DNA from 4 places in the Kitasatospora sp. NPDC002551 genome. Region 3 is predicted to be linked to each of the others. Evidence: riboswitches for the same ligand, from Rfam matches in the RefSeq annotation. Region 3 holds a riboswitch; each other region holds the start of a gene.
What was found. A riboswitch is a leader RNA that binds a small molecule or an ion and turns the genes downstream of it on or off. The one in region 3 is predicted to bind cobalamin.
Positions count from the first base shown of each region.

Region 1: another riboswitch for cobalamin. It lies ahead of metE (5-methyltetrahydropteroyltriglutamate--homocysteine S-methyltransferase); the one in region 3 lies ahead of ABT093_RS16500 (GHMP family kinase ATP-binding protein).
Region 2: another riboswitch for cobalamin. It lies ahead of ABT093_RS40070 (cobalamin biosynthesis protein); the one in region 3 lies ahead of ABT093_RS16500 (GHMP family kinase ATP-binding protein).
Region 4: another riboswitch for cobalamin. It lies ahead of nicT (Nickel transporter NicT); the one in region 3 lies ahead of ABT093_RS16500 (GHMP family kinase ATP-binding protein).

Region 1 covers NZ_JBEOWI010000041.1:35,048-43,142, reverse strand. The annotation lists gene ABT093_RS28745 (APC family permease) at 1-1,392, shown strand, start outside; gene ABT093_RS28740 (amidohydrolase) at 1,455-3,092, shown strand; gene ABT093_RS28735 (TetR/AcrR family transcriptional regulator) at 3,168-3,872, opposite strand; cobalamin riboswitch at 3,967-4,177, shown strand; gene metE (5-methyltetrahydropteroyltriglutamate--homocysteine S-methyltransferase) at 4,340-6,655, shown strand; gene ABT093_RS28725 (hypothetical protein) at 6,770-7,348, shown strand; gene ABT093_RS28720 (amidohydrolase) at 7,345-8,095, opposite strand, start outside.
Region 2 covers NZ_JBEOWI010000119.1:681-7,118, reverse strand. The annotation lists gene ABT093_RS40080 (hypothetical protein) at 109-1,641, opposite strand; gene ABT093_RS40075 (alpha/beta hydrolase) at 1,825-2,940, opposite strand; cobalamin riboswitch at 3,135-3,333, shown strand; gene ABT093_RS40070 (cobalamin biosynthesis protein) at 3,368-4,354, shown strand; gene ABT093_RS40065 (cobyric acid synthase) at 4,351-5,892, shown strand; partial or broken gene ABT093_RS40060 (magnesium chelatase ATPase subunit I) at 5,885-6,438, shown strand, end outside.
Region 3 covers NZ_JBEOWI010000016.1:57,260-65,354, forward strand. The annotation lists gene ABT093_RS16485 (MFS transporter) at 1-322, opposite strand, end outside; gene ABT093_RS16490 (ATP-grasp domain-containing protein) at 315-1,580, opposite strand; gene ABT093_RS16495 (cysteine synthase family protein) at 1,577-2,599, opposite strand; gene ABT093_RS16500 (GHMP family kinase ATP-binding protein) at 2,596-3,495, opposite strand; cobalamin riboswitch at 3,700-3,939, opposite strand; gene ABT093_RS16505 (ferric reductase-like transmembrane domain-containing protein) at 4,162-5,148, shown strand; gene ABT093_RS16510 (ABC transporter ATP-binding protein) at 5,186-6,169, opposite strand; gene ABT093_RS16515 (hypothetical protein) at 6,166-8,095, opposite strand, start outside.
Region 4 covers NZ_JBEOWI010000073.1:22,322-30,416, reverse strand. The annotation lists gene ABT093_RS36310 (hypothetical protein) at 1-599, shown strand, start outside; gene ABT093_RS36305 (hypothetical protein) at 657-2,357, opposite strand; gene ABT093_RS36300 (ArsR/SmtB family transcription factor) at 2,421-2,795, opposite strand; cobalamin riboswitch at 2,878-3,070, shown strand; gene nicT (Nickel transporter NicT) at 3,103-4,245, shown strand; gene ABT093_RS36290 (M24 family metallopeptidase) at 4,329-5,435, shown strand; gene efp (elongation factor P) at 5,502-6,065, shown strand; gene nusB (transcription antitermination factor NusB) at 6,070-6,507, shown strand; gene ABT093_RS36275 (thioesterase family protein) at 6,668-7,507, shown strand; gene ABT093_RS36270 (DUF8829 domain-containing protein) at 7,786-8,095, shown strand, end outside.

The DNA.
Region 1 (8,095 bases), on a different contig from region 3:
GGGGCGGCGATCGCCGCCTCCAGTACCGCCGCGACCAGCAGTATCGGCATCGGCCTCGGCCTGATGGCCGGCGTGGTCGGACTGCACCTGCCGGCGATCATGCTGCTGGCGTTCCTCCCGGTGATCGCCATCGCCGGCGGCTACGGCCGGCTGAACGCCGCCGAGCCGGACGCCGGCAGCAGCTACCGCTGGGTGGGCCGCACCCTCAACCCCTGGCTCGGCTTCCTCACCGGCTGGGTGAACACCGTCGGCACCGTGGTGTTCATGGCCTACACCACCACCGTCACCGGCTCGTCGATCGTCCAGCTGCTCGACCAGGCCCACCTGCGCAGCATCGCCGGCCTGCGGCTCGACGCGGACTCGACCGTGCAGTGCACCCTGATCGGCCTGGTCGTCCTGGTCGGTGCCGCGCTGGTCGCGGTGCGCGGGCTCGACCTCGCCGCGCGGCTGCAGAAGGCACTGCTGGTCTTCGAGTACGCGGTGCTGCTCGGCTTCTGCGGCTACGGGCTGTTCGCCGGCGACCAGCCGTTCTCGCTCCAGTGGTACAACCCCTTCGCGATCCCGTCCTTCGAGGCGCTGGCCCAGGGCATGGTGCTCGCGGTGTTCTGCTACTGGGGCTTCGAGTCGGTCTTCAGCATCGGCGAGGAGGTCCGCGACCCGCGCGACGCCTCCCGGGGCGGCACGCTCGCCCTGGTGGTGATGCTGCTGCTGTTCCTGCTCGCCGGCACCGCCTTCCAACGGGTGCTCCCGCTCGACGAGTTGGCGGACAACGGCGCGCACGGGCTGACCTACTTCGGCGCCCGGCTGGCCGACCAGCCGCTGGCCGCGCTGCCGCTGATCGCGCTGATGCTCTCCGCGGTCGCCTCCCTGCAGTCCTCGGTGATCCCCACCGCCCGAGGCCTGTACGCGATGGGCCGCGACGGCGTGCTCGGCCCGGTGTGGACCCGGCTGCACCCCCGGCATTCGACGCCCGCCGCCGGCACCCTGCTGATCACCGGGGTCGCGGTGCTGCTGGCGCTCTGCTCGGTCGTCGTCCCGACCGTCAACGACCTGATCTCGGCCGCCGTCAACGCGATCGGCATCGTCGTCGCGCTCTACTACGCGCTGACCGCCGTCGCGGCCGCCGTCCGCTTCCGCCACCTGCTGCGCACCAGTCTGCTGGAGGGCCTGCGCGCGGTGGTCGGCCCGCTGCTCGGCGCGGCGACACTGCTGCTCGTCGGCGGCTATCTGGCCTGGACCTTCTACGATTCCACCGACCACTTCGAACTCTCCGCCGACAACGGCTGGTTCGAGCTCACCGTGGTGGTGCTGATGATCGTCACCGGACTGCCCGCGGCGGCCTGGGCCCGGTGGCGGCGGCGCTCGCCCTACTTCCTCGGTGAGGCCCGCTGACCCGCACCCCACCCGAAGGCCACCCGCACCACCCCGCACGACCCGAGAACGGAGCACCACCCATGACCAAGGCCGATCTGGTCTTCACCCGCGGCCCCGTGCACACCGGCGACGCCGCCCGCACCCGGGCGAGCAGCCTGGCCGTGACCGGCGGGCGGATCACCGCCGTCGGCCACGACGAGGTCCGCGAGCTGATCGGTCCCGGCACCGAAGTCGTCGACCTCACGGGCAAGTTGCTGCTGCCGGGCTTCCAGGACGCGCACATCCACGCGGTCTACGGCGGCACCGAACTGGCCGCCTGCGACCTCACCGGCACGGTCGGCGTCGCCGACTACCTGGAGAGGATCCGCGCGTACGCCGAGGCCCACCCCGAGCAGGAGTGGATCACCGGCAGCGGCTGGTCGATGGAGAGCTTCGACGGCGGCCTGCCGACCCGTCAGCTGCTCGACTCGGTCGTCGCGGACCGCCCGGTCTACCTCACCAACCGCGACCACCACGGCGCCTGGGCCAACACCCGGGCCCTGGAGCTGGCCGGCCTCGACCGCGACACCCCCGACCCGGCCGACGGGCGGATCGAGCGCGAGCCCGACGGCACCCCCGGCGGCACGCTCCAGGAGGGCGCCACCGCCCTGGTCGCCCGGCTGCTGCCGCCGGCCACCGCCGCCGACCGGCTGGACGGACTGCTGCGCGCGCAGCGGCTGCTGCACTCGCTCGGCATCACCGGCTGGCAGGACGCCCTGCTCGGCGAGTTCAACGGCCAGCCGGACCCGTCCGACGCCTACCTGGCCGCCGCGCGCTCCGGCGCGCTGACCGCCCGGGTGACCGGCGCGCTCTGGTGGGAGCGCGACCGGGGCGCCGAGCAGATCCCCGAACTCGTCGAGCGGCGCGCCGCGCTGGCGCACGGCCGGTTCCGGGCCGGCTCGGTGAAGATCATGCAGGACGGCATCGCGGAGAACTTCACCGCCGCGATGACCAGCCCCTACCTGGACGGCTGCGGCTGCGCCACCGCCAACTCCGGCCTCAGCTTCGTCGATCCGCTCGCCCTGCGCGGGCACGTCACCGACCTCGACGCGCTGGGCTTCCAGGTGCACTTCCACGCGCTCGGCGACCGGGCGGTGCGCGAGGCCCTGGACGCGGTCGAGGCCGCCCGCGCCGCCAACGGGTGGCGCGACACCCGCCACCACCTCGCCCACCTCCAGGTGGTCCACCCGGACGACCTGCCGCGCTTCGCCCGGCTCGGCGCCGTCGCCAACATCCAGCCGCTGTGGGCGGCCCACGAACCGCAGATGGACGAGCTGACCATCCCGTTCCTCGGCCCGGAGCGCGCCGCCTGGCAGTACCCGTTCGGCGCGCTCCAGCGGGCGGGCGCCACCCTCGCGGCGGGCAGCGACTGGCCGGTGAGCAGCCCGGACCCGCTGGCCGGCCTGCACGTGGCCGTCAACCGGAGGGAGCCGGACAGCGAGGACGAGCGGGTCTTCCTGCCCGAGCAGCGGCTCGACCTCGCCTCCGCGATCGCCGCCTACACGGCCGGCGCCGCGCACGTGAACGGCCACGACGACGCCGGCGTGCTCGCCCCGGGCCGGTGGGCCGACCTGGTCGTCCTGGACCGCGACATCCTCAGCGGCCCGGCCGAGGAGATCGCCGAGGCCCGGGTGCTGCGGACGTACGTGGGCGGTGAGCTGGTCCACGAGGCCGGCTGACCGCGCCCGCTCACGGTGGCCGCTCACGGTGGCCGCCGGGCCGCAGGATCACCCTCCGCCCGGCGGTCGCCGTGCTCAGCGCGACTTCGCCAGCCGGGCCTCGGCGGCGTCCAGCAACAGGTCCAGCGCGTACGGGTAGCCGCTGCGCCGCATGTCGGCGGTGAGCAGGTGCGCGGTGGCGGCGATGTGCGGGTTGGTCGCGGCGTCCAGCCGGGCGTACGAGGCGTGCCAGACCCGCAGGTCCGCCGACTGCGCGGAGGCGGGCAGGGCGAGCGCGGCGGCGTCCAGCGCGGCGAAGCCGAGGCTCTGGTCCACGAACGCGTGGTAGATCCGCACCGCCTCGGGATCGGGGAAGCCCGCGCCGCGCAGCACGCCGAGGATCGCCTCGACGGCGGCGATCTCGTGGGTGCGCCCGGTGGTGCGGTGGGCGGCGAGCAGCGCGGCCTGCGGATGGGCCTGGTAGCTGGCGTGGATGCGCAGGCCGATGGACCGCAGGTCGGCCCGCCATTCCCCGGTGGCCCGCCAGCCCTGCTGGGCGCGGCCGACCAGCTCGTCGGCGATGGCGAGCAGCAGGTCGTCGGAGCTGTGGAAGTAGCGGTAGACGGCACTGGGGTCCGCGCCGAGCGCGGCGCCGAGCCTCCGGACGGTGAGGGCCTCCGCGCCGTGCTGCCCGATCAGCCGCAGGGCCGTGTCGACGATCAGCTCGTGGGAGAGCACGACCCCCTGCTTGGTGGGCCGCCGGCGCCGCCGCTGGGGCTCGGGCACTACGCGTTCGCTCATCCGGGCAGGCTACGTCAACACCCTTGTCGTAGGACAGGGGGCGTCGGCGAAACCATGGTGACGGGGAGCGGTTGTGGGTCTAGGCTGGCCGGTGCAGCTGGTTCGCCCTGCCCGCCAGGCAGGCGCGTCGCAAGAGGGAACCCGGTGACGCCTTTGAACAGGCCAGTCCGGGACTGCCCCGCAGCGGTGAGCGGGAACGACCGCCGTCATACGCACTGGGCCCGGCCGGGTCTGGGAAGCGACGGCCAGTAGGTGACCGCCCTTCACGGGCGGACGTGCCCGCGAGTCCGAAGACCTGCCCGTTGCCCGCGCGCGACCGATCGCGCGCGGTTCTCCGGTGACCTCGTGGGCGGGTCGGCGTGCACACCCGGCGGAGCCGTGACGGCGTCCGCCCGGTTCGTCACCCCTTCGCGCCCTCCTCCCCGTCACCGGGCACCCGAGGAGCAAGACTCGCGAAGGAGAGTCCCTTGACAGCGACGTCCGCAGCCGCGGCGACCCTGGCCACCGTCCACGGCTACCCCCGCCAGGGCCGGAACCGGGAACTCAAGAAGGCGATCGAGGGCTACTGGAAGGGCACCGTCACCGCCGACGCCCTCCACACCGCCGCCGCCGAACTGCGCCGGGAGACCTGGCGCCGGCTCACCGGGGCCGGCATCGGCGAGGTCCCCACCGGCGACTTCTCGCTCTACGACCACGTGCTCGACACCACCGTCGCCGTCGGCGCGATCCCCGCCCGCCACCGGGCCGCCGTCGAGGCCGACCCGCTCGACGGCTACTTCGCCATGGCGCGCGGAACCCAGGACGCCGCGCCCCTGGAGATGACCAAGTGGTTCGACACCAACTACCACTACCTGGTGCCCGAACTCGGCCCCGGCACCGCCTTCACCGCCGACTCCGCCAAGCCCGTCGGCGAACTGGCCGAGGCCCTCGCGGCCGGCCACCGGGCCCGGCCGGTGCTGCTCGGCCCGATCACCTACCTGCTGCTGGCCAAGCCCGCCCCCGGCGTGGCCGAGGACTTCCGCCCGCTCACCCTGCTCGACCGGCTGCTCCCGGTCTACGCCGAACTCCTCGCCGACCTGCGCGCCGCCGGGGCCGCCTGGGTGCAGCTCGACGAGCCCGCGCTCGTCCAGGACCGCACCCCGGCCGAACTGAACGCCGCCGCCCGCGCCTACCGCGACCTCGGCGCCCTCACCGACCGGCCGAAGCTGCTGGTGGCGAGCTACTTCGACCGCCTCGGCGAGGCCCTGCCCGTCCTCGCCAAGGCCCCCGTCGAGGGCCTGGCCCTGGACGTCACCGGACCGGCCGCCGCCAACCTGGCCGACCTCGCCGCCGCCGGCGGACTGCCCGGCAAGCGCCTGGTCGCCGGCGTCGTCGACGGCCGCAACGTCTGGATCAACGACCTGGAGAAGTCGCTGGCCACCCTGGCCACCCTGCTCGGCCTGGCCGGCCACGTGGACGTGGCACCGTCCTGCTCCCTGCTGCACGTCCCGCTCGACGCCACCGCCGAACGCGACCTCGACCCGCAGCTCGCCCGCTGGCTCGCCTTCGCCCGGCAGAAGGCCGAGGAGACCGTCCTGCTCGCCCGCGGCCTGCGCGAGGGCACCGGCGCGATCACCGCCGAACTCGCCGCCAACCGCGCCGACCTGGCCTCCCGCGCCCGCTCCCCGATCACCCGCGACCCCGCCGTACGCGCCCGCGCCGCCGCCGTCACCGCCGGGGACACCCGCCGCGCCCAGGCCTACCCCGAGCGGGCCGAGGCCCAGCGCGCCCGCCTCGGCCTGCCGCTGCTGCCCACCACCACGATCGGCTCCTTCCCGCAGACCGCCGAGCTGCGCCTCGCCCGCGCCGACCTCGGCGCCGGGCGGATCGACGCCGCCGCCTACCGCGAGCGCATCGAGGCCGAGGTGCGCGAGGTGATCGCCTACCAGGAGAAGGCCGGACTCGACGTGCTCGTCCACGGCGAGCCCGAACGCAACGACATGGTCCAGTACTTCGCCGAACGGCTCACCGGCTACCTGGCCACCCGGCACGGCTGGGTGCAGTCCTACGGCACCCGCTACGTGCGGCCCCCGGTCCTCGCCGGCGACATCTCCCGCCCGCGGGCGATGACCGTCGACTGGTTCCGCTACGCCCGGAGCCTGACGGACCGCCCGGTCAAGGGCATGCTCACCGGCCCGGTCACCATGCTCGCCTGGTCCTTCGTCCGCGACGACCAGCCGCTCGCCGACACCGCCCGCCAGGTCGCCCTCGCCCTGCGCGACGAGGTCGCCGACCTGGAGGCCGCCGGCGCCGCCGTCGTCCAGGTCGACGAACCCGCCCTGCGCGAGACCCTGCCGCTGCGCGCCGCCGACCGCCCCGCCTACCTGGACTGGGCGACCGCTGCCTTCCGCCTCGCCACCTCCGGGGTGCGCGCCGACACCCAGATCCACACCCACATGTGCTACGCCGAGTTCGGCGCGATCATGAGCGCGATCGAGGAACTCGACGCCGACGTCATCTCCCTGGAGGCCACCCGCTCCCACATGGAGGTCGCCGGCGAACTGGCCGCCGCCGGCTATCCGCGCGAGGTCGGCCCCGGCGTCTGGGACATCCACTCCCCGCGGGTGCCCGGCACCGAGGAGGTGCTCGCCCTGCTGCGGGCCGGCCTCGCCGCCATCCCGGCCGGGCGCCTGTGGGTCAACCCCGACTGCGGTCTGAAGACCCGCGGCTGGACCGAGACCCGCGCCTCCCTGGACAGCCTGGTCACCGCCGCCCGCCGCCTGCGGGAGGAACTCGCCGGCTGACGCCCGGCAGCGGAGCCACCGGGCGGGCGCGGCCGTGACGCCGTGTCCGCCCGGTGGCGGCGCCCGTCAGGCGGAACGGGCGCCCGGCGCGGCCCGGGCCGGTAGCCTGCCCGGATGGTCCACGGATTCGGGGTGACGGAGTTCCAGCTGGTGCTGCTGCGCCGGATGGCGGACTTCCGGCCGGAGCTGGTCGAGGACGCGGTGCGCCGGCTGGGGGCCGGCCGGGCGGAGCTGCGGGAGGCCAACAAGCGCTGGCAGGCGATGGTGCGCGCGCCGGGCTTCCCCTCCGGCGTACGGCGGTACACCGCCGTGCTCGGCGCGCCGGAGGCGGTGGTGGCGCGGCGGATCGGCGACCTCGCCTGCACCGCGCGGCAGTGGGCGCTGCCGCTCTGGCCCGGGCTGCGCTTCGAGGTCCTGGCGGGCCCGGGCGGGGCGGAGCTGAACGCGTGGCTGGTGCGGGCGGCGGACACCGCGCCGCCGGTGCTGCGCACGCTCGCCGACCTGACGCCGTGGAGCTGCGTGGTGGCCGACGTCGGGGCCGCCTTCCCGCCCGCCGTACCGCGCGAGGGCAGCGCGCCGACCAGGTTCCGGCTGGACTTCACGGCCCCGGACGCCGAGGGCCGCCCGCACGCCCTCACGGCGGACTTCACCTGGGGGCTGCTCCAGGAGGTTCGCCCCGCCCAAGCGGACTAGCGCAGGTGCACCGTCCGCCCGTCGACGACGGTGCGCTCCGGCAGCAGGTCGCGCAGCCCGTCGACCGGGCAGCCCAGCGGGTCGGCGGGCCACAGCGTCAGATCGGCGAGCGCGCCCGGGCGCAGCGAGCCGCGCTCGGCGCTCTCGTCCGTCAGCCGGGCGGCGTTCACGGTGTGCAGGGCGATCGCCTCGGCCCGGTCGATCGCGTGCTCGGCGCCCAGCACCCCGGCCACCGTCCAGCGGGTGGTCATGCCCCACACCGAGAGCATCGCGCCGTACGGGCCGACCGGGAAGTCCGAGCCGGCGGCGAGCAGCGCGCCCTCGTCCAGCCATTCGCGCAGCGGGAACAGCGCGCCGGTGCGCTCCGCTCCCCAGGCCCGCTGCTGGGTGAGCGCGCCGTCGTGCAGCAGCGGGTGCTGGACGGTCACCGGCACGCCGAGGGCGACGGCCCGGGCCCGCTGCTCGCGCCGGGCGAGGCCTCCGTGCTCGACCACCAGCGTGCCGGCGGGCAGTCCGGGCCGGCGGGCGAGCACCTCCTGGTAGACGTCCAGCAGGGTGCGCAGCCCGCGGTCGCCCCAGGCGTGCACCCCGACCCGCAGGCCGTGGGCGACCACCCGCTCGACGGCCTCGACCAGCTCCTTCGGCTCCCAGAGCAGCCGTCCGTGGTAGCAGGGCTGCCCCTGGTACGGCTCCTCCAGCGCGCCCGCCTCGAAGCCGCCGTCGATGCCGAACTTGACGCCCCAGACG
Region 2 (6,438 bases), on a different contig from region 3:
CGCGTTGCTCCCCGGCCAGCGCTGGGGAGTTCTACCTGTGGTCTTCTCCTCGGTGTGGTCCGCACCTTGCCCCCTTCCCCGCGCACTCGCGGGTGCGGGCCGGAACCGCTACGCGCCGCCGCGGTGGACGCTGAACGCCGAGCGGCGGGCCGCGCGGGCCACGCCCGGGTCCGGGTGGACGCCGGAGACGGCGGTCAGCACCGAGGCCGCCCGCGGGTGCCCGGACTGCCGGGCCCGGGCGAACAGCCGCACCGGGTCGCCGGCCGAGGCGCCCTCGACGTGGCCGACCAGCAGTTCCGTTTCACCGTGGTCGAGCACGGCCGCGGCGGTGTCCACCCAGAGCCAGGCGGCGTCCTCCGCGCCCAGCACGTCGGCCGGGGAGACCCCCTCGTCGGAGCGCTCGGCCAGCCAGAGCAGCGCGTACGGGCGCAGCACCGCCTCGTCGACCGCGGCCCGGACGGCCTGCTCGGCGGTCACGCCGGCCACCCGCAGCGCCTCGAAGGCCAGGCCGCGCACCAGCGCGTCCTCGCCCTGCGCGGCCTCCAGCAGTTCGGCCACCGCCCGGTCGGCCGGGCGGGCGGCCAGCCAGGCCCGGTACTCGGCGCGGGCCGGGCCGGGCGAGTAGTCGGCGCAGGCGCTCAGCAGCTCCAGCGCGCTCTGCTCGATGTGGCCGGCGGCGGTCTGCGCGACGGTGCAGATCTCCTCCAGCTTGGCCCGCACCGCCCAGTGCCCGAGCGGGGAGAGCTCGGCCGCGTTGTCCCGGCGGGTCAGCGCGCCGACGGCGGCCAGGCCGTCCAGCATCCAGTCCAGGACGGCGGCGACGTCGGCGGGCGAGGCCGGGGTGTCGATCTGCGGCTCGCGGCAGGTGCCGCGGACGGCGGAGACGGCGGAGGCCGCGTGCGGGACGGGCGAGAGGCCGAAGGCGCCCTCGCCGCCGCCGACCCGGCGCTCGTCCAGGCCGCGCCTGAGCAGCTCCAGCAGCTCGACGTCGGCCACCGGGCCGTCCACCAGATGGAGGAAGGAGAGCAGCTGCGGCGCCTGGTCGACGGCCTGCCCGGCGAGCACCGCGAAGACGCCGCGCAGGGCGGCGGGCGGCACCGGGGCGAGCAGTGTCCAGGCGTCGAACAGTGCCGACCAGCCGCGGACCACCGCCTCGTCGTCGTGCTCCCAGGCGTGCAGGCGCCAGCCGGGGCCGGCGCCGCCGTCCCTGGCCTCGACCAGGCCGACCAGCAGGGCCTGGCCCCAGGCCTTGGCGGCGGCGCCCACCGTCATGGCGAGGGCGCGGCCGGCCGCGCGGGCGTCGTCGGGGAGCAGCTCGCCGCGCTTGTCGACCTCGTCGAGGTCGCCGGACCAGCGGGCGATCCGGACGGCGTCGACCAGCATGCGGCGGGCCAGCGGGGCGAGCTCGGCGGGAGCGGGGAAGCCCTCCGGCACGGGGACCCGGCCACGGCCGGGTGCGGGGGCGGGGCCTCGTCGGCGGGGTACGCCCGGGGCCCCCGGCCTGGCGCCGGCGGGGCGGTGGGCCGTTCCGGGGAGACGGGTCACCGTCGCACCGGTACCGATCGTCGGCGGGAGCGGGGCATCACGGTCGCGCGGATTCCGAGACGTCACGTCGAGCAGTCTTCCCCTTGTACCGGCCATCTGTCACATCCGGTTGTCCGCGGGGGGCGGGCGAGGGGCGCGGGGGCTCGACAAGATCGGGCAACAGAGGCCAAACCGACTGGCTTGATCTTTGTGGCGGGTTCATGCCAGACGGAACCGGGGTGGGCCGGTATTCCGCCCCGTTCCGCGCGGCGGGGGGGCGGAACGGGTTTCGGCGGGGGGTCAGCAGAACGGGGTGAGCCAGCGGCGGAGGGTCTCGGCGTAGCGGTCCGGATCGGTGTTCCAGAGGGCGGCGTGGTCACCCCCCGGGAAGGCCTGGAGGTTGACCACGTCCGGGCGGCGGCGGGCCAGGCGCTCGGCGGCGGAGAACGGCGCCACCGGGTCGTCGGGGCCGTGCAGCACCAGGGTGGGCACCCGCAGGTCCGTACCCTCGGCGAGGCGGGCGAAGTCGGCCAGATCCACGCCGGTGCGGCCCTGGGCGGCGAGCGCGCCGAGTTCGGCGGCCGCGCCCCGGAAACCGGAGCGGGCGGCGTCCCGGCGGGCGGTGGCCGGCCAGTCCAGGACCGGCGAGTCCAGGACCAGGCTGCTGATCGAGGGGGCGAGGTCCGAGCGGGCGGCGGTCTGCAGGGCCATCGTGGCGCCGAGCGACCAGCCGTAGAGGACGACCCGGCCCGCGCCGCCGTCCAGAGCGGTGCGCACCGCCGCCTCGACGTCGCGCCACTCCGTCTCGCCGAAGTGGCCGAGGCCGTCCGGGGAGGCCGGGGCGCCGGCGTCGCCGCGGTAGGTGACGGCGAGGACGGGCAGGCCCAGGCGCTGCAGCTCGGACAGGACGGGCAGGCTCTGCTCCCGATCGGCGCCGGGGCCGTGCACCAGGACCACCCAGGTGCCGCGCTTGCCGTCCAGCCGCCAGGCGGGCATGGTGCCGAGCTCGCCCTCGACGGCGGTCTCGGCGAACGGCAGGCCGAGCGCCCGGGCCGGGTCGCCGAGGTGGACGCGGGGGGTGAAGCGGACCTCGGTGCCGGCCGTGAGGGTGCCGCGGTCGGCGCGCACCAGGCGGCGGGTGACGTCCGCGTCGTCGCGGCGCAGCACCTCCTCGACGACGGCGTGGCCGTCCTCGCCCCACTCGACGGCCCAGCGGCCGGGGCGCTCGCTCACGGCGGTGCGGGTGAAGGTGACCTCTCCGGCGCCGAGGCCGCGGACCAGCACCGGGCCGGTCCGCTCGCGGGCACCGGCGGCCGGGCGGACCATCCGCTCGGAGGCCCGGCGGCCGATCACCAGAACGGCGGCCCCGGTGCCGACGGCTGCGGCCGCCACGGTGGCCGCGATTCCCCAACGCATACTCGCTCCCCGCTGCTCGGTGTCTGGACCCACTCCTCAGCCCAGTCCACTCGCGCGGGCGGAGGGAAGCCAGTAGGACACGGCCGTACGGGTTGTTCCGGGATGAAAATCACACGGGGAGTCAGTAGACCGGTCTGCATATTCAGGGGCGGCGCACGGTGTGACCAACACCGTCCACGACCTCGGTTGACTCCCGGTTCGGGCCCGTGATGGGATCCTTCAGCCAATACGGAGGCATGCAGAGGAAGCCGGTGCGAGTCCGGCGCGGTCCCGCCACTGTCACCGGGGAGCACGACCGGAACACGCCACGGCGGGCCGTCAGAAGCCGCTGGAAGGCCCGGAGTGTGCGTCCGACCCGGAAGCCAGGAGACTCTCGCCCCCCGTTCGTCGATCCAGGGCGCGGACCCTGAGTGAGGACACGCACGCGATGCTGCGCCCTGCCGTGCACCCGCTGAGCGGGGCCGCCGCCTTCGGCGCGGGCGCCGTCGCCGGGTACCTGGCCGACGCCCGGTTCGGCGACCCCCGCCGCGGCCACCCGGTGGCCGGCTTCGGCTCCGCCGCCGGCCGGCTGGAGCACCTGCTCTGGCGCGACCACCGCGCCGTCGGCACCGCCTTCACCGCCCTGACCGTGGGCACCGTCGCGGCCGGGGCGATCGCCGCCGACCGGCTGCTGGCCCGCCGTCCGCTCGGCCGGGCCGCGCTCGCCGCCGCCGCGACCTGGACGGTGCTCGGCGGCACCTCACTGACCCGCGAGGCCCGCGCCATCGGCCGCTCGCTCGCCGCCGGAGACCTGACGGCCGCCCGCGCGCGGCTGCCGCACCTGTGCGGGCGCGACCCCAGCGCGCTGGACGAGCGGCAGCTGGCCCGCGCGGTCGTCGAGTCGGTGGCCGAGAACACCGCCGACGCCGTGGTCAACGCCCTGGTCTGGGGCGGTCTCGCGGGCACGCCCGGCCTGCTGGCGTTCCGCGCGGTGAACACCCTGGACGCGATGGTCGGTCACCGCTCGCCGCGCTACGCCCGGTTCGGCTGGGCCTCGGCGCGGCTGGACGACGTGGCGGGCTGGCCGGGCGCGCGGCTGACCGCGCTGCTGACGGTGGCCGCCGCGCCCGCGCCGCGCACCGCCTGGCGGGTCTGGCGGCGCGACGGCTCGGCACACCCCAGCCCGAACGCCGGCCAGGCCGAGTCGGCCTTCGCCGGCGCGGTGGGCGTGCGCCTCGGCGGCACGCTGCGGTACGGGGAGCGCGTGGAGCACCGCCCCGTGCTGGGAGGGGAACTGCGCCCCGTCGGGGTGGAGGACATCGAACGGGCCTGCGTGCTCTCCCGGCGGGTGAGCGCGCTGGCCCTGGGTACGACGGTCGCCGGGCACCTGCTGCTGCGGGCGGCGCTGGGCGGGAAGCGGAGGGTTGGGTCATGAGCAAGGCGCTGCTGGTCGCCGGGACGACCTCGGACGCCGGCAAGAGCGTGGTCACCGCGGGCATCTGCCGCTGGCTGGCCCGGCAGGGTGTCTCCGTCGCGCCGTTCAAGGCGCAGAACATGTCGCTGAACTCCTTCGTCACCGCGGACGGCGCCGAGATCGGCCGTGCCCAGGCGATGCAGGCCCAGGCGGCCCGGGTCGAGCCGGAGGCGGCGATGAACCCGGTGCTGCTCAAGCCCGGCGGGGACGGGCGCAGCCAGGTGGTGCTGCTGGGCCGGCCGGTCGCCGAGGTCGGCGCGCTGGACTACCGGGAGCGCAAGCCGGTGCTGCTGGAGCGCGCCCTGGAGTGCCTGGCGGACCTCAGGCGCCGCTTCGACGTGGTGGTCTGCGAGGGCGCGGGCTCCCCCGCCGAGATCAACCTGCGCGACCGCGACATCGCCAACATGGGCCTGGCGACCGCCGCCGGGCTTCCGGTCGTGGTGGTCGGCGACATCGACCGCGGCGGGGTCTTCGCGGCGATGTACGGGACGCTGGCGCTGCTGTCGGCCGAGGACCAGCGGCACGTGGTGGGCTGGTTCGTCAACAAGTTCCGCGGCGATGCCCGGCTGCTCGCCCCCGGGCTGGAGATGCTGCGCGAGCTGACCGGCCGTCCGGTGCTGGGCACCCTGCCGATGCTGCCGGACCTGTGGCTGGACGCCGAGGACTCGCTCGACCTGTCCACCGTCGTCGACCGGACCGCCGCGCGCGGACCGCTCGGCGCGGACGTGCTGCGGGTGGCCGTGCTGCGCTTCCCCCGGCTGTCCAACTTCACCGATCTGGACGCGCTCGCCCAGGAGCCCGGGGTGCTGGTCCGCTGGGCCACCCGCCCGGAGGAGCTGGCCGACGCCGACCTGGTGGTGCTGCCCGGCACCCGGGCCACCGTCGCGGACCTCGGCTGGCTGCGCGAGCGCGGCCTGGAGCCGGTGCTGAGGGCCAGGGCGGCGGCCGGGCAGCCGCTGCTCGGGGTCTGCGGCGGCTACCAGATGCTGGCGCACTCGATCGTGGACGAGGTCGAGTCGAAGGCGGGCGCGGTGGAGGGCCTCGGGCTGCTGCCGACCCGGGTGCGGTTCGGCGCCGGGAAGGTGCTCGCCCGGCCCGTCGGGGAGGCCTTCGGGGAGCGGGTCGAGGGCTACGAGATCCACCACGGCGTCGTCACCGTCGAGGACGGGGAGCCGTTCGTCTCCGATGGCGAGGGACGCGGTCTGGACGGTTGCCGGGTGGGCTCGGTGTGGGGGACGACCTGGCACGGCGTGCTGGAGAACGACGGCTTCCGGCGCGCGCTGCTGCGCGAGGCCGCGGCGGCCGCCGGCCGGGCGTTCGTGCCCGCGCCGGACACCTCGTTCGCCGCCGCGCGGGAGGCCCGGCTGGACCGGCTGGGCGAGCTGATCGAGGAGCACGCGGACACCGACGCGTTGTGGAAGCTGATCGAGGGCGGGGTGCCGGCGGCCGGATCGCTGCCGACCCTTGCGCCCGGGGCCCCTGGGAGCATGCATGAGTGACGTCCGATACCCGTTCACCGCCATCGTCGGCATGGCCGACCTGCGGCTCGGCCTGCTGCTGAACGCCGTCTCCCCGGCGGTCGGCGGGGTGCTGGTGCGCGGCGAGAAGGGCACCGCCAAGTCGACCATGGTGCGCGCGCTGGCCGGGCTGCTGCCGTCCATCGCGACCGTCGACGGCTGCCGCTTCGCCTGCGACCCGGCGGCGCCGGACCCGCAGTGCCCGGACGGCGCGCACGGCGGCGCCCCGGCCTCGCCGCGCCCGGCCCGGCTGGTCGAGCTGCCGGTCGGCGTCTCCGAGGACCGGATCGTCGGCTCGCTGGACCTGGAGCGGGCGCTCGCCGAGGGCGTCAAGGCCTACGAGCCGGGCCTGCTGGCCCAGGCGCACCGCGGCGTGCTCTACATCGACGAGGTGAACCTGCTGCAGGACCACGTGGTGGACCTGCTGCTGGACGCCGCCGCGATGGGCCGCTCCTACGTCGAGCGCGAGGGCGTGTCGGTGCGGCACGCGGCGCGCTTCCTGCTGGTCGGCACGATGAACCCGGAGGA
Region 3 (8,095 bases):
GCAGCGCGAGCAGCAGGCCGACGAAGCCGGCCGTGCGGACGGTCAGCGCCCACAGCATGGTGCGCCGCAGCCCGATCCGCTCGGCCAGCGCGCCGCCCGCGATCCCGCCGGAGAACTGCACCAGGGAGGCCGCTGCCAGCACGACACCGACCGTGCCGAGGCCCATGCCGAGCCGCTCGTGCAGGAAGACCGACATGAACGGCAGCACCATGAAGCTGCCGAGCGGGATCAGGAACGAGCTGAGCAGCAGGAAGCGCAGCGGTCCGTCGAGCGTGCCGAGCGCGGCGCGCAGCCCCGCCGGGCCGGCGGTGCGGTCAGCCACCGTCGGCCCCGCCGCCCCCGCCCCGGGCCGCGGGCGGCGCGACCGGCTCGGTCAGCACCCGCAGGGCGTTGGCGGCGGCGACCGCGTGGTGGGTGGCCAGTTCGGCGGTCTCGCCCTCCGCGTAGACGATGCCCGCGTAGCCGCGGCTGTCGGCCAGGTGCTCGACCAGGTCGCCCGCCGACCTGACCGGGTACCAGGCGGGCGAGCCGGGCAGGCCGGCCAGCCGTTCCAGCCCGGCGACGCCCGTGAACACCCCGGGCGCGGCCGGGTAGCCGAGGACGAAGGCGACGGCCGGGCCGCCGGGCGGCTCGGCGTCCATCAGGGCGGGGCGGCGGCCGAGCGCGGCCTCGACCAGCGCCTCGTACACGTTGACGCCGAGCGCGCGGCACAGGCCCTCGCCGACCAGCGCGCCGCCGATCCGCGGGTTGATCTCGACGACCTCCGGGCCGTCGGCGGTCAGTACGAACTCCACGTGCGCGAAGCGGTCGGTGTAGCCGACGGCGGCGAGGACGTCGGCGAGCCACCGCTCCAGCGCGGCCCGGCGCGGCGGCGGGAAGGCCACCGGGAACGCCGTGATCTCCTCCCGGAAGTACGGCTCGGGGGACATCAGCCGGCTGGAGACGCCCAGCAGCCTCGTCCGGCCGTCCCAGCCGAGCGTCTCGGCGCTGTACACCGGCCCGCCGAAGTACGGTTCGGCGAACAGCCGGCCGCGGAACTGCCGCCCGGCGGCCTCGGCGAGGACGGCGTCCAGCTCCGCCGGGTCGCGCACCAGCCAGACGTTCTGGCTGCCGGTGCCCGCGGTGTCCTTGAGGACGGCGGGCAGGCCGGGCTCCTTGAGGAGTGCCTCCGCCGCCTCCGGGCCGCCCCCGGTGACCGGCACCGCCCGGCCGCGGGTCAGCCCGGCCTCGTACAGCCGGCGGCGCACCGCCGACTTGTCGCGGGTCAGCCGCAGCACGGCCGGGTCGAGACCGGGCAGGCCGAGCCGTTCGGCGAGTTCGGCGGCCACCAGCGTCCAGGTGTCGGTGGAGCTGATCAGGCCGCGTGGGCGGGGGGAGCGTTCCAGCAGCGCGGTGAGCCCGTCCACGTCGAAGGTGTCGGTCTCCACGACGTCCAGCGCGTCCGCCGGCAGCCGCTCCAACTCGTAGGTGTAGGAGGACCGGTCGCCGGTGAGCAGGGTCAGCCGCTCGCCGAGCGCGTCGGCGGCGCGCACCAGGTGGCCGAGGCCGAAGGTGAGCGATTCCAGGCAGACGATGCTCATGCCGCCCGCTCCTTCCGGTGCGGCGGGCACGCGGTGCGCCGCCAGGCCATCGTGGACCAGGGCATGGACATCTCCTCGGGGGCGGAGACCTCGACCGGTTTCAGCGCGACCGGGTCGGGGGCCTCGGCGTGCCGGGCGAAGACACGCTCGACGTAGCGGTGACCGGTGTCGGCACCGATCATCAGGTGCAGCCGGTCGGGGTGGCGGCGCGCCTCGTAGGTCGCGGCCAGGTAGCCGGCGCCGGTGGACAGCCCGGCGAAGACGGCGTGGTCGCGCAGCAGGGCGACGGTACCCGCCATGGCGTGGGTGAAGTCCAGCCAGTGGATGCCGTCGTAGAGGTGGTGGCGGACGTTGTCGAAGACGATGGACGAGCCGATCCCGGCGATGATCGCCTCCGGGTCGTGGTGCCCCTGGCTGCCGAAGGTGACGCTGCCGAAGGGCTGCACCCCGACCAGCCGCACCGACGGGTCGAGGGCGCGCAGCCGGGTCGCCACCCCGCCGGTCGAGGCGCCGGAGCCGACGCCGCCGACGACGGTCAGCGCGGCGCCGGGGAAGGCGGCCGCGATCCGGTCAGCGACCTCGTGGTAGCCGAGGTAGTGGACGTCGTCGTGGTACTGGCGCATCCAGTGCCAGTCCGGGTGCGCGGCGAGCAGCTCGCGCACCCGCCGCACCCGCAGCTCCTGGTCCAGCTTGAGGTCGCGGGACGGCACGACCTGCTCCACGGTGGCGCCGAGGATCTCCAACTGGGCGCGGGTGGTGGCGTCGACCGTGGTGGACGCGACGATGTGGCAGCGCATGCCGTGCCGGTGGCAGGCGAGCGCCAGCGCGTAGGCGTAGATGCCGCTGGAGCTGTCCACCAGGGTCTGCCCCGGGCGGACGGTGCCGCGTTCCAGCAGGTGGCGGACGGCGGCGAGCGCCGAGTATATCTTCATCGACTCGAACCGGACCAGCACGAGGCCGTCGGTGAGCCGGACGAGATCGGGGACCTTCAGGGCGTCGGCGATGTGGGGGTGGATCACCCGTAGCCTCCTTGGGCGAAGGAACACTGGTGGCCGAGCGAGTGGAAGAACGCGGACAGGTCCGACTTGAGCGCGGCGTCGGGGCGTCCGGGGAGCAGGTAGCCGATCAGGCAGCCGGTGTGGGCGACGAAGATCCCGTCGGCGCCGAACTCCTCGCGGTGGGCGAGTAGCGCGTCGAACGTCGCCTTGGGGAGCACCTGTTGGGAGAGCGCGGCGCTCACCGTGGCCGTCCGCGCGACGGCGGCCGGGTCGCCCGCGGCGAAGCCCTTGAGCAGGTCGGCCAGGCAGCGCCGGTACTCCTCGCCGTGCCGCCGGTAGTGCCCGAGCAGCAGGTCGGTGACGGCGGCGGTGTCCACCGTGCCGGGCTCGGTGATGTACGCGGTGTGGAAGCCGATGCCGGTGCCCAGCCGCCGCACCACCCGGTGCCGGCCGCTCAGGTACAGGGCGAACTCGTCGAGGAAGACGCTGTCGGCCCGCTCGATCTCGCGCAGCACGGCGAGCACCACCCCGGTGTCGTACGGCAGCGCGAAGAGCCGGAACAGGCAGCGCAGCGTCGCCACGATGTCGGCGGTCGAACTCGCCATGCCCACACCGACGGTGAGGTCGGAGTGCACGCACCAGCGGCCCGGCGGCAGGGTCAGCCCGAAGCGTTCCAGGAACAGCCGGGCCGCCGTCGCGGCCTTCGCCCCGAGCGGCAGCGGGTCCGGCGGGTCCGTCCCCCGGGTGAAGTGCACCCAGGAGTGGCGGTCGACGGGGAACGACACCACCGCGATGTCAGGGCGGGAACGGGCGCGCAGCGGTCCCTGGTACAGCTCGCCCAGGGTGCCGTGGCAGACGCCGGAGACCGTGCCGCCCGGCGGCGGGGCGGGCCGGGCCCCTCCGGTGGGGGTCACCATCGCGCCGCCCGGGCCGCCTGGGGGCGGGCCGGCCGTCGCCCGGTGCGGGCGGGCGGAACTCGCGCGGTCACGGACACGTCCTCCTCCTCGTTCCGAGCCCCGCGTCACGACCCGGAGGAGGAGGGCACGGCGCGTCGTCGCACGCCGCGCAGCCGTCCGTACCGCCGACCCAGTCCACGAGGTCACCGTGCACAGCCCGCACGTGGGGGTGCGGGCGCAGCGGCAGGTCTTCGGACTCGCGGGCCGGTGCGCCGGGGGGACCGGCGCACACCTACCGGCCGTCGCTTCCCAGGCCTTGGCGGAGCCGGGCCCAGTGCTGTTGACGGCTTTCGTTCCCACTCACCGCTGCGGGACAGTCCCGGATTCCCACCGGGTTCCCTCTTGCGTCGCGCCGCCGAAGTCCGGTCGGACAGGAGGCGCGAACCGGCTGCGGACATCAGCATACGAGGGCTCGCGCTCCGGTGGCAGGGCGCGCGCGGACGGTTGTCCGAATTGCGATCGGTCCGCGGGCCGGGGCGTCGGGGCGCTGCTGCGGAAGGGCCGTCGGCCCACGAGCCACTGTGGCCGGATAGGGGCTCGGCAAGCCGGAGCCCCTCCGCCACACTGGTTCGTCACACCGCCCGCCGCACACCGCCACCGGTGTCCCGCCGTTCGGGAAGGTCCACGATGCTGCCTGGGACGACGCCGGGGGACGACGGTTCGCACGCCCCGCCCGCCGCCGGGAGGCGGCCCGCCGGGCGCGGCGCCCTGCGGGCCGACCTGCGGGCCGCGCTGCCCGACGCGAGCGCGGCGGTCGGCGTCACCGCGGCGGTGTTCGTGCTGCTGTACGTCCGGATGGACGCGGGCACCTCGGCGACGGTGGCGGTCATGCCGTTCATGGACGACGCGGGCACGTACTGGATGTACCTGCTGAGCCAGGCGTTCGGCTGGTCGGGGCTGCTGTGGGCCTGGGGGACGGTGGTGCTCGGGCTGCTGCTGTCCGGTCCGCGGCCCGGCCGGCTGCCGGTCGCCCGGCAGACCCTGGAGCGCTGGCACCGCACGACGAGCCTGACCACGACGGCCCTGATGTTCGCGCACGCGCTGATGTTCGCGGCCGAACTCGTGCGCTACGAGGCCGAGTCGGCGTGGGGCGACCGGCTCTGGTCGGGGTTCGCCGACAGCTTCGTGCCCGGCTGGTACGACTCCGGCACCGGCCGGATCGCCATCCCGCTCGGGCAGGGCGCGCTCTACCTGGCCGTGCCGCTCGGCCTGTTGTTCTACGTGCGGCACCGGTTCGGGCCGAACACCTGGCGCCGGCTGCACCGCTTCGTGATCGTCGTCTACGTGCTGAGCGTCTGGCACACCCTGCTCTACGGGACCAACGTGTGGTTCGGCGAGTGGCCGCGCACCGTCGTGTGGCTGCTGCAAGTCCCGGTCGCCGTACTGCTGTTGGCCCGGCTGCTGCGGCCGGCCCGGCGGGCCGGGCGGCTGGGGGCGCCGGGGCGGGGCGGGGCCCGGTCGCTGCCGGTCTGGGTGGTGCGGGCGCTCGGACGGGTGGCGGTGGCGGCCCTCGTGGTCGGCCTGATCGCGGTGGTGGCGTCCGGTCACGACGGCGGGCGGGCGCGTCCGACGGCGCCGCCGGCCTCGGACGGGCAGGCCGACGGTACCGGGTGAGTCACCGTGCGTGACGCCAAGGCCCAAGGGGGGCCGTTCAGCTCCGGCCCCGTGTTCGGACCTCGGTGTCCTCCGGGCGCGGCCGGCCCCGGTCCGGCCACACCTCGATGTGGTCGGCCTCCAGCACCAGCCGCACCCGGTGCGTCAGGCCCAGCGGCTCGGTGAACTCGCGCGGCAGCTGGAGCCGGCCGACCCGGTCCAGCACGGCGTACTCCTGGCCCTCGGCGGCGCCGTCCGCCCCGGCGGCGGCCGGGTGGCGCAGCACCTCGGCGGAGGTGCGGCCGTCACGGATCCGCACCGTGCGGCCGACCTGGTCGGCCACCAGGGCGTCGTGGGTGACGATGAGCACGGTGGTGCCCAGTTCGGTGTTGGCGGTGCGCAGGGCGTCGAAGACCTCCTCGGAGGTGGCGGTGTCCAGTTCGCCGGTGGGCTCGTCGGCGAGCAGCAGTCGCGGTTCGTTGGCCAGCGCGACGGCGATCGCCACCCGCTGCTGCTCGCCGCCGGAGAGCATCGCGGGGGTGCGGTCGGCGGCTCCGGCGATGCCCATGAGGCCGAGGAGCTCCCTCGCCCGCTCGGCACGCCGTCGGCGTGGCGTCCCGGCGTAGCCCATCGGCAGCTGCACGTTCTCCCGGGCCGTCAGGTAGGGCAGCAGGTTCGCGGCGGTCTGCTGCTGGATCGTCCCGACGGTGCGGCGCCGGTAGGCGGTCCGCGCGCGCCCCTTGAGCGTGCCCAGGTCGGTGCCGTCCACCCGGGCGGTGCCGGCGCTGGGGGTGTCCAGGCCGGCCAGGATGGCGAGCAGGGTGGACTTGCCGGAGCCGGAGGCGCCGACCAGGGCGGTCAGTTCGCCCTCCTGGACGGTCAGGTCGAGCCCCTGAAGGGCCTGGACCTCGACCCCGTCGCGGGCGCGGGTGCCGGTGCGGAAGATCCGCACCAGGCTCTCGCACACCACCATGGGCCGGTCGCGCACGGCTGTGACCGTCGCGGTCACGGGCGTGGTCGGTGCGGTCGGTCGGACGGTCACAGGGCCTCCCCCAGTCGTAGCACGGCGCCCAGACCCCGACGGCGGGCGATCGCCGCCTCCAGGACGGCGGCCGCCGTCATCAGCACGGCGAGCGCGCCGCCGAGCGCCGCCGTGATCGTCCAGTCGATGTGGACGGCGGGCTCGAACGGCCCGCCGGTGATCGCCCCCAGCCGCAACCCGGGGCCGAGCGCGGCGGGCAGCAGCAGGCCGAGCGTGGTGCCGCCGGCCGCCGCCGCCAGCACCAGCGGTGCCAGCTGGAGCAGTTGCAGCCCGAGCACCGCCCGGCCGCCGATCCCCAGGGTGCGCAGGTAGGACGTGGTGCGGGCGCGTTCGGTGGCGCTGAGCAGCAGGTCCAGGGCGAACGCGCCGAGCCCGAGCAGCAGGCCGAGCACGGTGGTGACCCGGAAGGCCAGGTGCGCCGAGCGGGTCAGTCCGTCGCCGCGCAGCTCATCGAGCACCGCGGCCCGCTCGCGGAACTCGGCCGGCGGCCCGGCGTTCCCGCCGGGTACGAGCTGCGGGGCGAGGGTGCCGCGCACGGCGGCCGGATCCAGCGGCGGCCCGCCGGCGGCCGGGTAGAACAGGACGGCGGACGGCATCCGGTGCTGCGCGGGCAGGCGCTGCGCGGACGGGCCGGTGAACACCAGCAGCGCCCCGGAGCGCCGCGCGTCGCCGAGCACCGGTCCGAGCACCGGGTCGCGCAGCGCCTCCTCGGGCAGGGCTCCGACGACGCGGACCAGCGCGTGGTCCATGCCCAGCGCGGAGAGGTCGAAGACGCCGTCGGGGAACCGGGCGGCGAGCTCCGGGTCGGCGAGCGCGGTGAGCACGGGCGTGGCACCGTTGTCGCCGGGCGGCCGTACCGGGGCGTCGAGCCCGTCGGTGGTCGACAGGGCGCGGGCCAGCGGGGAGGCGGGGGCCGCGGCGCCCAGGGCGGCGGCGTCCAGCCCGACGAGCCGGGCCCGTTCGTAGCCGGTGCCGTCGTCCTGCGAGAGGAGGTCGCCGGTCGCGCCGGTGACGGTCACCCGGTGCGGTGCGGTGGGTGTGGGCGGCAGTCCCTCGGCGAACCGCGCCTTCGGCCCGACCAGGGCGGCCGGCGCACCGCCGGTGCGCCAGTCGGCGAGCCGCGTCCGGCCGTCCTCGACGGTGCGCGGGATCAGACCGCCGTAGACGCCGTAGCCCATGGCGAGCACCAGGACCAGCAGGGCGAGCGCGGCGGCGCCGCTCTGGGCGCCGGCCCGGGCGAGCGCCACCAGCGGGACCACACCGCGCGAACGGCGGGCCCAGCGCGTGGCCGCGAGCAGCAGCGCGGGCAGCAGCCGGACCAGCACCGCGACCACGACCAGCGCCAGGAGGACCGGCGCGAGGACGAGCTGGGCGTCGATGCCGGTACCCGCGTAGGCGCCGCGGGCCCGCAGTGCGACCAGCCCGCCGCCGGCCAGCAGCACCACCAGGGCCTCCAGGACCAGCCGGCGCGAGCGCGGCACCGGCCGGGCCCGCCCGGTGGCGGCGAACAGCACCGCGGCCGGGGCGCACCAGACCAGCAGGGCCGCCACCAGGACCGGTACCGGGGAGCCGAGGGCGGCGCCCGGTGGCGCGAGCGCGCGGCCGATCGCCCAGCCGGCCCCCGTGCCGGCGCCGACCGCCACCGCGGCCTCCGCCAGCAGTCGCCCGGCGATCCCCCACAGGCCGGCGCCGCGGGAGAGCTGGAGCGCGATGGCACCGGCCCGGCGGCGAATCCCGAGCCGGGCGGCGGTGAAGGCGGTGGCCACCACCACGGCGAGCAGTCCGGTGAGCGCGAAGCCCTGGAGCTGCTCGGTGCGCCCGCGCTGAGCGGCGAAGGCCTCGAGTTCCCCGCTGAGCCGCTCGGTGACGTCGACCAGCTCCACCGGCTGACCGGCCACCGTGCAGGCGTCGGTCGCGCACAGCTCC
Region 4 (8,095 bases), on a different contig from region 3:
GGGACAACCGGCCGGACGCGGTGATCCGGATGCGCAACCAGCTCGGGCGCGCCTACTACGAGCAGGCGCGGTACCCGCTCGCCGCGGAGCAGCTGGCGGCCGCGGCGGCCCTGCTGCCACAGGTGGACGAGCCGCGGCTGGCCGGTGTGCTGTGGGAGACGGACGGCCTGCTCTGCCTGGCCGACGGGCGGCCGGAGCGGGCGGTGGAGCTGTTCACCCTGGCCCGGCAGGCCAACGAGGGCGACGCGCACGGCGTGGTGGTGCAGAGCTACAACCTGGCCCAGGCCCTGGTGGCCGCAGGGCGGGCGGAGGAGGCGCTGGCCGTGCTCGGGGAGGCGGGCGAGCTGGCCGAACGGGAGGGCGACGCCCCGATGCTGATGCGGCTGCCGCTGGTCGAGGCCCGGGCCGAGCGGGCGCTGCACCGCCCGGCGGCGGCGGTCGGCGCGGCGGAGCGCGGCGCCGGGCGGGCGCGGGAGCTGGGCCAGCCCCGGAAGGAGGAGGCCGCCCGGGTGCTGCTGGTCGAACTCGCGGAGGAGCTGGGCGACGCGGAGCTGGCCGAGCGCAACCGGGCCCGCCTGCGGGAGCTGAGGGGGCGGTAGGGGCGTCGTCGCGGGTCGGCTGTCGCGGGCCTGCCGCCGTGGGCCTGCCGTCGTGGGTCAGCCGGGTCGGCTCGGCCGGGGGGTGAAGGCGACGGTGGTGCGGTGGGGCCCGGTGTGCAGGGTCAGCCGGTCGGGGAGGCCGGCCGGGCCGGCGGTGGGCGGGGCGGGCGCGGTGAGCCGGTGGGCGACGGCGGAGCCGAGCAGGAGCGGGTCGAGGCGGGGGTCGGGGGCGCCCCAGGGGCGTTCCGCGTGGGCCTCCAGGAGCAGCCCGGTGGGCAGGCGCACCAGGTGGCGGGCCGGGCCGAGGGCGGCGACCGCGACGGCGAGGCCGGGGAGCTCGGCGGCGGTGGCGGCCAGCCAGGCCTCGGCGGGGTGCTCGGCGTCGGCCTCGGTGCGGGCCAGCACCTCGGCGGTGTGCCGCAGGGCGAGGCGGGGTTCCTCGTCGGCGACCGCGTGGAAGCCGCGCGGGGAGTGGTGGCCGGGGCCCACGGGGTAGCGGCGCAGGTGGATCGTGTCGCCCTCGCCGGTGGCCACCACGTCGTAGGCGGTGGGCCGTTCGGCGGCGAGCGGGACCGGCCGGGGGTAGGGCAGCGGCTGCGGGTCACCGGGCGGCTGCTCGATGCCGGGCAGGTGGGCGAGGAGCAGGTCGCGCAGCAGCCGGGCGGACTCGCCGCGCCGGCCCAGCGAGCGGTCGGTGACCGGGCGCAGGGCGGCCGGGTCCTGGTCGGCCATCGCCCGTTCGAGCTGGGCGAGCAGGTCGCCGTCGGGGTCGAGGGCCGGGGCGGTCTGGCCGAAGGCGTAGCCGGGGGAGCGGGGGTCGAGTTCGGCGGCGCCGGTGGCGACCAGCAGGGTGCGGCGTTCCAGGGCGGCGCCGTAGAAGGAGACCGAGCCGTGGTCGCCGATCACGCAGTCGGCGGCGATCAGGGTGGCCTGCCAGCCCTGGTCCGGCGGGACGAGCCGCAGGCCGCGGCGTTCGGCGGCGGCGAGCAGGGCGCGCGGGTCGTGCCGGGCCCAGACGTTGGGGTGCAGGACGACGGCGACGGCGTACTCGTCGGCGGGCAGCTGTTCGACCAGTCGCAGCGGCAGGCCCGGATGGCGGCCCAGCAGCGAGTGCTCGCTCCAGGTGGAGTTGACCACGACGAGCCGGCGGCCGTCGACCGCGCCGAGGGCGGCCCGGTAGCCGTCGCGGGCGGCGAGTGAGGCGAGCATCCGGTCGAAGCACGGGTCGCCGACCTCGCGGGCGCGGGGCAGGGCCTCGGGGCAGGCGGCCCGCAGGCGCTCGAACTGTTCCCGGTGGGAGAGGCCGATGACGGCGGGGAAGACCCGGCCGCGGTGGGTGAGCTCGCGCCGGGAGAGCCCGGCGGAGGTCACCGTGTCGCCGGTGGACTCGGGGACCAGGCGGTTGTAGCCGGCGCCGTGCGGCAGGACGACGAGGGGTGCGCGCAGCCGGTGCATCGAGGCGTGGACGGCGCAGGCGACGGCGAGGTCGAAGGGCCGGCGGACGGCGTCCCGCCAGGGCAGGACGGTCAGGCCGGGCTGGGCGCGGAGGTAGTCGTCGAGGCCGGCGGCGAACGCGGAGCCGGGGTTGACGGTGACGGAGAAGCCGATGCCGTCCAGTTCGCGCAGCAGGGTGAGGACGTCCAGGACGCGGGTCGCCGAGGTGAGGGTGCGGGCCACCGCCAGGACACGGGCCCGGGCGGGCCGGGTGTTCCAGCGGTCGTCGTCGGGCCGGGCCCGGAGCCGGCGGCGGTTCAGCACGTCATGATCGTACGCAACGGGGCCCGGCCGGGCGCGGCGTCCGGACGGACGCCGGACGGGGGGTCAGCCCGCCGCCGCGGCGGGGGCGTCACCGGCGCACTGGTCGAGCAGGGGGCGCAGGGTGGCGTCCACGAGCCGGTAGCGCACGACACGCCCCTCCTTCTCCCCGGCGACCACACCGGCCGTCCGCAGCAGCCGCAGGGCCTGGGAGACGGCGGGGTCGCGCATGCCGGTGGCGACCGCGAGGTCGGTCACGGCGAGCGGGCCGGTGCGGTGCAGGGCGAGCAGGAGGGCGAGCCTGCCGGGGTCGGCGAGCAGGGCGAAGCGGTCGGCCCAGGAGCGGACGTGGGCCGTGTCGCCGATCGCGGCGATGGCCTCGCAGACCCGGTGGCCGTCGATGGTGCGGTGGCCCGCGCGGTCGGCCGGTACGAGATGCATACGGCCCATTCTGGCAGGCGGCGGGCTGTGATCCTGGACACCTGCGCAGGTGCGCAGCCTTGCAAGCGTTGTCCCTGGCCCCTACCGTGTTCCCCGCCGTGGTGCTCGGGAAGACCGGTGACGGACCCTCAGGGGTCCCAGTCCGGAGCGGCCCTCGCCACTGTGATCGGGGGAGAGTGTCCGTACCCACGACGCCACTGGGCGCCTCGCGCGGCTGGGAAGGCGGGTACGGGAGCCCCGTCAGCCAGGAGACCGGCCGCGGCATCTCACGAAGTCTTTCCACGAGGTGCTGGAGCGTGATCCGCAGATGACCCTGCCCGAAACCGCCGCGGCCGCGGCGCCGCCCGCCGCCCTGCCCGCCTTCCGCTGGCGCCGCGAGGACACCCTGCGCACAGCCGGACTGATGGGCGTGATCCTCGCCATGCACGTGGTGGCGTTCGGCACGCTGATCTTCCTGGTCGCACCGGAGAAGTACGAGGTGGGCACCCAGGTCTTCGGGGTGGGCCTGGGCATCACCGCCTACACCCTCGGCATGCGGCACGCCTTCGACGCCGACCACATCGCGGTGATCGACAACACCACCCGCAAGCTGATGGCGGACGGCAAGCGCCCGGTCTCGGTGGGCTTCTGGTTCGCGCTCGGGCACTCCTCGATGGTGGTGCTGATGGCCGCCCTGGTGGCGGGTGGCGCGCAGCTGGCCAACACGCTGATGGACGACGACTCGACCACCCACCAGTGGCTGGGCATGGTCGGCACCTCGGCCTCCGGCGTCTTCCTCTACCTGATCGGCGCGCTGAACCTGGCCGCGCTGTTCGGCATCCTCAGGGTGTTCCGCTCGATGCGGGCCGGGCGGTTCGACGAGGCCGAGCTGGAGGAGCACCTGAACGCCCGCGGCCTGCTGGCCCGGGTGCTGAACCGGGCGACCCGCTCGATCACCCGGCCCGGGCAGATGTTCCCGGTCGGCATGGTGCTGGGCCTGGGCTTCGACACCGCGACCGAGGTCACCCTGATGGTGATGGCCGGCTCGGGCGCGGCCTCCGGCCTCCCCTGGTACGCGATCGTCTGCCTGCCGCTGCTCTTCGCGGCCGGGATGAGCCTGTTCGACACGCTGGACGGCACCTTCATGAACTTCGCCTACCAGTGGGCGTTCTCCAACCCGGTGCGGAAGGTGTACTACAACCTGACCATCACCGGCCTGTCCATCGCGGTCGCCTTCATCATCGGCACCATCGAACTGGTCGGCGTCCTCCACGAGAAGCTGGACCTCACCGACCCGGTGACCGGCTGGATCGCGGACATCTCCCTGGACAACGTCGGCTACGCGATCGTCGGCCTGTTCGTGGTGGTCTGGGCCGCCGCCATCGCCTACTGGCGCCTGGCCGGCGTCGAGAAGAAGTGGGCCCCGAAGCCCGCCGGGGGCGCGGAGTACGCGCCCGCGAGCAAGCTGTAGCGGGGCCCGGCTCGGCGCCGGGGCGGGGCCCGGGTGGGGGCGTTCGGCGGGCGGATCGGGGGGCGGGTTCGTAGGCTCGACGCATGGCTGATGGGTACGCGGGCCGGCGGGAGCGGTTGCGGGAGCACTGTGGTGCGTCCGGGGCCGACGCGGCGCTGATCACCCGGGCGGCGAACGTGCGGTACCTCACCGGGTGCCCGCCGTGCGGGGCGAGCCTGCTGCTGACCCGGGACCGGGCGCTGCTCGCGCTGCCGGACGACCTGCCGCCGGACGACACCGGCGAGCACCTGATCGCCCCCGAGGTCACCCAGCTGCCGGTGGCGGCCGGGGCGGACACCGCGCTGGCCGCGGCCGCCGCCGCGGCCCGGCTGCGGGTGGCCGGGCTCGCGGTGGAGGAGCACGACCTGACGGTCACCCGGCACCGGGCGGTGGCCGGGCTGGCCGAGGGGGTGCGGCTGAGCGACGTGGGCCAGGCGGTGGAGCGGCTGCGGGTGGTCAAGGACGAGCACGAGATCGCCGACCTGCGGATCGCCGCGGAGATCGCCGACCAGGCGCTCGGCGAACTGCTGGAGTCGATCCTGGTCGGCCGCACCGAGCGGCACCTGGCGATGGAGCTGGAGCGCCGGATGATCGACCACGGCGCGGACCGGGCGGCCTTCCCGGTCTCGGTCGGCACCGGCAGCCACTCCGGCCAGCAGGCGCACCAGCCCACCGACCGGCGGGTGGAGGAGGGCGACTTCCTGACCGTGGTGCTCGGCGCGCAGTACCGCGGCTACGGGGTCTCCACCGCCCGCACCTTCGTGATCGGGGCGGCGCCGGCGCCCTGGCAGGTGGAGCTGCACCGGCTGGTGTTCCGCGCGCAGCGGGCCGGGCGGGAGGCGCTCGGGCCGGGGGTCGAGCAGTGCGTGCCCGACCGGGCCGCGCGGGAGATCCTCCGGGCGGCCGGGCACACCGAGGGCTCGCCGCACCCGGTCGGCCACGGCATCGGCCTGGAGATGAGGGAGGCACCGCGCCTCGGTCCCACGGACATGGGTAAACTGGACAGCCGCGTGCCGGTCACCGTCGGCCCGGGGGTCCACCTCCCGGGACGGGGCGGGGTCCGGATCGAGGACACGCTCGTCGTGCGCCCCCTGGAGGAGGGCGGGCCCGAGCTGCTCACCATCACCACCAAGGAGCTCCTCGCCCTGTGACGCAGGTGTGCCACAGGACGCGACCCCTTGGTTCCTTGACAGCTATATCCAGGAGTAAGTGCGCCCGTGGCTTCCACGAACGATCTCAAGAACGGCATGGTCCTCAAGCTGGAGGGCGGCAAGCTCTGGTCCGTCGTCGAGTTCCAGCACGTCAAGCCCGGCAAGGGCCCGGCCTTCGTGCGTACCAAGCTCAAGGAGGTCCTGACGGGCAAGGTCGTCGACAAGACCTTCAACGCGGGCACCAAGGTCGAGACCGCCAACGTCGACAAGCGCACCATGCAGTTCTCGTACAAGGACGGCGAGAACTTCGTGTTCATGGACATGGACACCTACGACCAGCTGGCCATCGAGCCGGTCGTCGTCGGCGACGCCGCCAAGTACCTGCTGGAGGGCTTCGACGCGCTCGTCGCCGTGAACGAGGGCGCGGTGCTGTACATCGAGCTCCCGGCCGCGGTCGAGCTCGTCATCGCCGAGACCGAGCCGGGCGTCCAGGGCGACCGCTCCACCGGTGGCACCAAGCCGGCGAAGCTGGAGACCGGCGCCGAGATCCAGGTGCCGCTCTTCATCACCACCGGCGAGAAGGTCAAGGTCGACACCCGCGACGGCAGCTACCTCGGCCGGGTGAAGTAAGTCCGTGTCGTCCGCACGCACCAAGGCCCGCACGCGAGCCTTCCAGATCCTGTTCGAGGCCGACCACCGCGGGGTCGACCCGCTGACGGTCCTCGCCGACTGGGTGGCCCGGGCCCGGGAGCCCAAGCCGGACGAGGGCACCCCGCAGGTCGGCGAGTACACCATGGAGCTGGTCGAGGGGTACGTCCAGCACGCCCGCCGGATCGACGAGCTGATCTCGCAGTACGCGGTCGGCTGGACGCTCGACCGGATGCCGATCGCGGACCGCAACGTCCTGCGGCTCGGCGCCTACGAGCTGATCTGGGAGGACCGCGTCCCGGACGCGGTCGTCCTGGACGAGGCCGTGGAGATCGCCAAGGAGTACTCCACCGACGACTCCCCGGCGTTCGTCAACGGCATGCTCGCGCGCTTCCTGGAGCTGAAGCCCGGCATCCGCCGCTGACCGCGCGCACGCCGCGCCGAGGGCCGCCCGACCGGAAACGGTCCGGCGGCCCTCGTGCATGGTCACCGGGGCGGCGTATGGTGGTGCCTACTCGTCAGTAACCCGGCGTGCCGGCGGCCCGCACCCGTCGGCGACCCGCAGCGAAGGGCAGGCCACCCCCATGACCACGGCGATCCGCAGCGAGTTCGACCAGGGCATCGCCCTCACCCCGCACCCGGACGAGCCGGGCCGGTACGACGGCGAACTCGGCGCCGGCTGGCAGATCGGCGGCGGCGTCAACGGCGGACTGCTGCTGGCCGTGGCCGGCCACGCGCTCTCGCTCGCGCACGCCGCCCACCCGGAGGGCGCCGGCCACGCCGACCCGGTCTCGATCAGCGGCTACTACCTCTCCGCCGCCACCCCCGGCCCGGTCACCGCGCGCACCGAGGTGATCCGCGCCGGCCGCTCGCTGTCCACCGGCACCGCCGCGCTCAGCCAGGACGGCGTGGAGCGGCTGCGGGTGGTCGCCACCCACGGCGACCTCGCCGCCCAGGACGGCGAGGTGCGCACCAGCGCCGTCCCGCCGCAGCTGCCGCCGCCCGACCAGTGCATCGGCGTCGAGCACGCGCCCAGGGAGCTGATCGCCCAGGCCGCCCTGCTGGAGCGCTTCGACATGCGGCTCGACCCGGCCACCATCGGCTGGGCGCTCGGGCAGCCCTCCGGCACCGGCCGGATCCAGGGCTGGTTCCGGCTCGCCGACGGCCGCGACCCCGACCCGCTGCTGCTCCTGCTGGCCGCCGACGCCCTGCCGCCGGTCAGCTTCGACCTCGGGATGCCCGGCTGGGCGCCGACCGTCGAGCTGACCGTGCACCTGCGCGCCAAGCCCGCGCCGGGCTGGCTGCGGCTGGTGCACGCCACCCGGAACGTGGCCGGCGGGTACTTCGAGGAGGACGCCGAGGTCTGGGACGAGACCGGCCGCCTGGTCGCCCAGTCCCGCCAACTGGCCCGGCTGCCCCGGTGATTCGCCCGCTCGACGGTGGGCCCTCGGCTCGCGCGGGGGCGGCCCCGGCCGGGACGGTGTGAGCGGGCGTGCACGGCGAGTGACCGGCGCGCCGCGCGTGGGGCGGGTGCGCGGGGCGTGAGCGGCGGGCCGCACAACCGTGCGTGACCCCAAGCGCCCGATTCACCCTCGGTTACAGTCCTGTGACACGTCGTACGTGTGCGCCACGCGGGGCGGGGGAGGACAAGGTCGGCGGTCCCACCCGCCGCCGCCCCGTCCGCCCCGTCCGAGGAGCCCCGATGAGCCGCAACGGCCGCGCCCGCCGCACCCCCGACTGCACCGCCGCGGGTGCCCGCCCCCGGGCCCGCTCGCGCGCCGCCGACCGGGAGGGGACCTGCGAGCGGCAGCGGGCCGAGGGCGCCGGCCAGGCCTTCGTGATCGGTGTGCTCACCAGCCCCGCGGACTTCGAACGGGCCCGCGCCTGGGGACTGTCCGACGCGCCCGACCACGAGCAGTACCTCAAGGAGACCGCCGAACTGCTCGCCGACGCCCGGCGCCGCTTCGACACCGTCCGGGCCCGGATGTTCCACCCGCAGGACTTCGCGGAGT